DNA from 2 places in the Paenibacillus sp. FSL R10-2778 genome. Region 2 is predicted to be linked to the other one. Evidence: riboswitches for the same ligand, from Rfam matches in the RefSeq annotation. Region 2 holds a riboswitch; the other holds the start of a gene.
The links. Region 2 has a riboswitch for preQ1 ahead of queF (preQ(1) synthase). Riboswitches for the same ligand answer to the same signal wherever they lie in the genome.
Positions count from the first base shown of each region.

Region 1: another riboswitch for preQ1. It lies ahead of NST40_RS06060 (queuosine precursor transporter); the one in region 2 lies ahead of queF (preQ(1) synthase).

Region 1 is NZ_CP151956.1:1,378,378-1,381,800, forward strand. Features, by position in the region: gene NST40_RS06055 (methyl-accepting chemotaxis protein) at 1-1,183, opposite strand, end outside; PreQ1 riboswitch class I at 1,549-1,594, shown strand; gene NST40_RS06060 (queuosine precursor transporter) at 1,605-2,318, shown strand; gene NST40_RS06065 (AMP-binding protein) at 2,590-3,423, shown strand, end outside.
Region 2 is NZ_CP151956.1:3,700,527-3,703,949, forward strand. Features, by position in the region: gene queE (7-carboxy-7-deazaguanine synthase QueE) at 1-503, opposite strand, end outside; gene NST40_RS16335 (6-carboxytetrahydropterin synthase) at 496-978, opposite strand; gene queC (7-cyano-7-deazaguanine synthase QueC) at 978-1,640, opposite strand; gene queF (preQ(1) synthase) at 1,670-2,143, opposite strand; PreQ1 riboswitch class I at 2,307-2,350, opposite strand; gene NST40_RS16350 (hypothetical protein) at 2,662-2,997, shown strand; gene murB (UDP-N-acetylmuramate dehydrogenase) at 3,062-3,423, opposite strand, start outside.

The sequences.
Region 1 (3,423 bases), 2.3 Mb from region 2:
GCATTTGGATCTGTTTCGTAATTTCAGTAATGCTGTGAACGACTTCTCCGATCATTACTGAACGCTCATTCATGATTTGTAATTGATCCAGCGACTGTAGGGAAGCACGTTCAACCTGGCGCATTTGCAGCACAGCGCTTTGAGCAATTTCATTACCGCCACTTGCTTCAGCGGAAGCCTCACTGATTTGCTCCGTGACTTCATTCGCTGCTGAGGCAATACTTTGAATGCCTAAATTGATTTCTTCCATTGCTCTCGAGTTATCTGATGCACTGCTAGCGATAGTCGTACTACCTTTGCCGATTTCTACTACCGATGAGCTGGAGTGTTCCGCCATATTATTGAGAACCTCAACACGTTCTTTTAAAGAGTTGGAATCCGCAACGACAGTATTAGAGGTTACCAGTACATGTCCAATCATTTCTTTCAGGCGTTGGGTCATCGCTTGGAAGCTTACGGACAACTGTGCAACTTCGTCATTTCCTTTAACTGATAATTCTTCGGTGAAATCTCCCTCTGCGAGCCGGGCACTATAAGCTGCCAGTTTTGAGATTGGACGTGTTATACGCACACTCATGAACCATGCACCAGTTAGGCCGATGATCAACGTCAGAAGTGTGATTCCGGCACTTGTCCATAGAATACTGTCTGTTTTTTCTTGAATGAAGCTTACGTCACTGCTTACACCGATAACCATCGTACTTCCGGGAATACCGATATAAGCTGTTTTATGTATACCATGTGCGTCGCTATATGTATCGCTTAGTCCAGTTTTTCCTTTAGAGGCTTGTTGCATTGCAGAAGATACGGTGACACTTTCTGCCCGTTGCAATTTTGCATCGTGATCTGCGGATAGAATCTCAGCTTCTTTTCCCTTCAGATTGACCAGAAAAATGGTTTCCACTCCATGTTGTTTCCTCTTTTCCTGAAAATAGAACTCGAGATTGGTGGCAGACTGATCGTTCTTATTTAGGGTTTGCTGGGCGTGCATTACGTTGAGATTCTTATATACGTCCTGAGCAGCGGCAGTAAGGATTTTGTTAATCTGCGGCATAACATAGCTGTTGAAGATACTGATAGAGATAAAATAGAAGCTGGTGCTTAACAAAAGAGACGTGAGCAACAGAACAACAAATAATAAACGCGTAAATTTGCGACTGATCGAATGCTTGATACGAAACATATCGTTCTCTCCTTTTTTTATGGACGGTGAGGTCATTTCTTTTTTGGTCTTCACTAGATACTCCATGCCAACTGCTGGAAATTGGCGACCCGAGATATATTCCATAGTTATGTCATATTTCTACTAAATGGATCGGGAATAAGGTGTTTGATACTATTCTATAGAATTAACCTCTGGATGAATAGTGAAAGTTTTGTCCTATAGAGCATTTTTTTCTGAAAAAAATGAATTATTGCTGACTATTTTAGATAATTGGCGAAAAAAAAGAAATGGAACTACCAATTTCATATAAAAATATTATTTTTATGGATTGTTAAGCGCTATTGTGATAGAGTATTAATGTTTTGTTCCGAAATTTAATATTGTAAGCCGCGGTTCGTAACCATCCCGCGTAAACAAAACTAGGAGGAATTTCAGTAATATGTTTAATTTGCTGTGGGGAGTTTTATTTGTTATTGTCAATTTTGCTTTTTTTCTACTCTGTTACCGCTTGTTCGGGAAAAGTGGAATGTATGCCTGGGTAGGTATTGCTACTGTAATTGCTAACATTCAGGTAGCTAAGACGATTGCTATGCCATTTGATATTGTGATGACACTCGGAAATACGATGTATGTCACTTTATATATGACCAGCGATTTACTTAATGAGAAGTACGGAAGAGCGGAAGCACGTAAAGCGGTCTGGTTTGGTTTCTTCACCTTGCTTATGACTACAGTCATTATGCAGATGGTATTAGTATTTAAGCCGCAGGAGACCGATATCGCTCAGTCTTCTTTGGAGACGATTTTTGGGCTGATGCCTCGACTAGCTTTGGGTAGTCTTACTGCTTACTTCATTAGTCAGTTCCTAGATGTTCGGTTGTACTCTTGGATTCGTAAATATTACAGCACCTCAAGTCAGCTGTGGATTCGTTCCAACGGTAGTACGATGATTAGCTCCTTTGTGGATACACTTATTTTCTGTACCATTGCGTTTGCGGGCTTGTATGACTGGAATGTATGGCTTGAAATTTTGCTTACGACTTATCTAGCGAAGTTCTTACTAACCGCAGTAAGCACACCTATCTTATATATCGCCCGAACCTTTACTTTTGCTGAAGAGGGTTCACCATCATCCGTTCAAAAGAAGGACTAAACAACAATACAGCCAGCGCGTACCGATCATAATCGATGCGTGCTGGCTGTTTTTTCGTTGTAAGATGGACTTAATCGTTACATGAAAGATGTGTACATAAAAATAATATAAAGCTAAAATAAGCTATCGTAGCAATTCTAGCGGGTTAGTTTAACAGGAGCGCCGGCGCTTATCACATATCCTTTAGTTTGGGCTGGACTTGCGGGGCAGTCCGATTGAAGAGAATGTATATAATCGGTAGTCACAGAAATTACGAATAGGTGTGATCAGGATGAATCTAGTAGTTCCTATACTGCGTCATGCAGCACAGCAGCCCGACAGCATTGCCTTAACCCATGACCAAGCAAGTCATACCTATGCCACATTAGTAAAAACGATGCGGAGAATCGCGAATGGCTTACAGCAAAAGGGTCTGAGGCATGACAAAATCGCGATTTTATCTACGAATCGTATTGAATTTGTTGAGGTTTTTTTGGGGGCGATTTATGCGGGCTGTGTTCCCATTCCCTTAGATCCCAAATGGAGTGCTAATGAACTGCAGGTTATTATAGAGCAGTGCCAGCCGACAATGATTTTTGCCGAGCTGGAAACCGCAAAGAATCTGGTTTTCAAGGATCAAACGATCCCAACGCTGACCTTCTCAAATGAACGAACAGGTTCCTATGATCAGTGGCTGGCTGCCCTGAAGCCGGAGGCTGAGTTGGATGAGACGAATGAATTATTATTTATTGGCTTTACGTCAGGCACAACCGGATTGCCCAAAGGTTATATGCGTACCCATTTATCATGGTTAAAAAGCTTTGAGGTCTCGAATATTGCTTTTGAATTGGACGCTATGAAGGATGTTTTGGCACCAGGTCCATTTGTGCATTCCCTATCCTTATTCGCCGTAATGCAGAGTCTATATGATGGAGCAACCTTTCATATCACACAAAAATTTAGTGCCACGCAGGTGTTAGAGCTGTGCCAGCAAATTCCGGGCGTGGTGCTGTTCATCGTACCAACAATGATCGAATCCATGATGCAGCAGGCTGTACCTGGGCAGATACAGATTGATGCGATTATTAGCTCAGGTGCAAAGTGGTCGGGGTTGTCCAAGAAAAGG
Region 2 (3,423 bases):
TCCTTATCATCAAACACTACGACCTTCAAGCTATGCGTAGAACGACCCAGTTTCTCCATCTTCCTCATGATGTTATCTAGCATTTCCCAATTCGTTGTCATTCCTGAGCTTGGAGGTTTAGGACTGATTGTCAGCACATCCACGTCATTGAACCAATCCTGCCATTTACTCCCCTGAGTTTCTATCGCTGCTTTTATTCCACGCTCATGAAGCAGGTTGATGAAGGTACCCATTCCTTCACCAATCAAGGCAGGATTACCGCCTGAAATCGTAACACAGTCGAAATTATCTCCAGCTAACGCCAATAATTCATTTATGATTTCTTCTGCTTCCATCATGCGAACCTTATTCTTAGCCGTACCATCCCAAGTAAAAGCGGAGTCACACCAGCCGCAGCGATAATCGCAGCCATAGGTGCGGACAAACATCGTCTTCACTCCAATTACCGCACCTTCGCCTTGAATAGTTGGACCGAACATTTCAATTACAGGAATCTTACTCACAATCACAGCCTCCATACAAACGGTAGGATGGCCCTTCATCCGGAACATCTTCAGCCAGCACCTCTGCCCAAGAGGTTGGAGTCTCCCATAGCTTTACCGAGTACAAAGGCAACCCTGCTTGCTTAAGCTTATAGGCAATATATGAAGACATATTCTCCACTGTGGTGCGGAAAGACAACAAGGCTACTTTGGAGCCCGTATTCGTTAACGTTTCTAACACAGCTTCATTTCCCATAGCAAGAAAAGCGTGATCTAAACGATCTACAAGGCTTTGTTGTACTGTCATTTTGATATCGCTGAAATCAATGACGAAACCTTCATCCGAGTGGCCTTCCGCGGCCATAGGTTTGCCCTTAAGCACTACTTCGAGCTTATAAGTATGTCCGTGCAGGTTGCTGCATTTCCCTTTGTGTCCCACTAACTGGTGTGCCGCGTCGAACGTAAATATTTTGCAGACTGAAACCTCGTTAAGCATTAAGAACCGGCCTCCATTCTCTCCACCTCATATTGCTCAAGACCACGCTGACGCAATAGACAGGCTGGACAAGTACCGCAGCCACTGCCAATAATACCGTTGTAACAGGTCAGTGTGTGTTCGCGAACATAATCAAAATACCCCAGTTCATCGGCCATTTTCCACGTTTCTTTTTTATCCAGCCACATTAGGGGAGTGTGGATCGCAAACTCATAGTCCATAGATAAGTTCAGCGTAACATTCAATGATTTCACAAAAACATCACGGCAGTCCGGATAACCGCTAAAGTCCGTTTGGCAAACCCCAGTGACGATATGGGAGTACCCCAGTTGTTTAGCTAATATTGCGGCAAAAGATAAAAACAACAAATTCCGTCCATCAACGAAAGTACTTGGAAGCTCATCTCCTTCACCAGCCACGATATCTATATCCTGACGGGTAAGTGCATTGGGTGCCAGCTGATTGAGCAGCCCCAGATCAAGAATATGCTGTTTTACATTAAACTTAGCTGCTATCGCTGTTGCAACTTCGATTTCAGCCGCATGACGTTGATTATAGTTGAAAGTAACTACCTGCACTTCCTCATACTGCTGCAATGCCCAAACCAGGCAAGTGGTGCTATCTTGTCCGCCGCTGAATACGACGAGTGCTTTTTTGTTCATATGAATCTCTCCTTATCACAAGTTGGAATTTAGCGGTTGTCCACTTTTTCTGGATAGAGGTCGTGATTGATTAAGCGGTGTTCCGCCATCGCCTCATACTTCGTACCCGGTCTTCCATAGTTGCAATAAGGATCAATTGAAATGCCTCCGCGCGGAGTGAACTTGCCCCATACCTCAATGTAACGCGGATCCATCAGAGAGATCAGATCATTCATAATAATGTTGACACAGTCCTCATGAAAATCACCATGGTTGCGGAAGCTAAACAGATACAGCTTTAATGATTTGGATTCCACCATTTTTTGTTCAGGAATATACGAAATATACAGCGTGGCAAAATCCGGCTGACCCGTTACAGGACACAAGCTAGTGAACTCAGGGCAGTTGAATTTAACAAAATAATCACGCCCGGGATGTTTGTTATCAAACACCTCCAGAATGTCTGGATCATAACCAAACTTGTACTGTGTTCCCTGATTACCAAGCAAAGTAACTTCTTGCATTTCCTCTTTCAATCTTCCTTCTGACACGACAAAAAACCCCTCTCTTTTCCTTCGGCCTTGGCCGGTAATGGAAAGAAGAACGAGATTTCGAAAACTTGGCTCCACTAAGAAGAAACGGAAGCAACATCCGGATAAAGGACAGCAACCGCTTGTACTGTTTAATATATTCTTAGTTTTTTATAGAGGGAGTTCGCGAACCTCTCCTGCACAACTTAGCGCAGACTTCTTCTTAAAGCATATTGCGTCTTGAACTATACCATGGGTAGCCCGCTCCTGACAAGTTCTACTCTTTACTGTTATCTTATACAGATCAGCAAATAACACCAGATTAACGTGGATAGACCTGCGTATGTAGAGATTAGGAAGCTCAAAAACCACGGCAATTTGATCGCGGATTTCTTTTTAATCACATGAACTATTCATATGGTTAATTAAGATGTGGCAAAAAAAAGGATTCAAATCCTAAGAAAGGGGTAACTTATTCATAATAATCTTCGAGCTAAGGGTGGGAGCATTTTATGGAACAAAGTATACAGCAGCTTATGGATTGGCTTAACAATCATTTGAATGAAACAATCGCTATTGAAAAGAAAGAACTTCGTGATCTGGATAAAGTTCATTTCAATTTAGAGGCCGTAGATTTCCGCAGTGCAGACGACGTAATTGATGAATATCTTGGAAGTGCACTGATATTAAGAGGTTTCGGCAGCACACTTAACGCCGATGGTGAACTGGTATCCCTGCCACAATCCACTTATGATTTAGCTGTTGAAGGTCTTCAAATCGTAGACTTAGCCGACCGCAAGGCAGAAATAACTACGGACAGAGCTAATTACACCCTTTCAGTAGATTAAACGAACATGATTATGATAAGCAAAAAGAGCCCACAGCGATCTGCGGGCTCTTTTTGCTTATCATTTATTCTTCTCCAATGATCTCCACTTCCGTTTCCAGCTCTACACCGAATTTATCCTTCACAGTCGCTCTTACATGGTGGATTAGCCCGATGTAATCACTGGCTGTTGCATTATCTGCATTCACAATAAATCCCGCATGCTTCTTGGATACCTCAGCACCGCCGATTCTTGTACCCTGTAAGCCGCTCTCTTGAATTAACTGACCTGCAAAACGGCCTGGAGGCCGCTTAAACACACTCCCACAGGATGGATACTCAAGCGGTTGCTTCGATTCACGTAAATAAGTTAGTTCATCCATTTTTGCCTTGATCGTTAAAACATCACCGGAAGTCATAGCAAATTTGGCCTCAAGTACAATATACT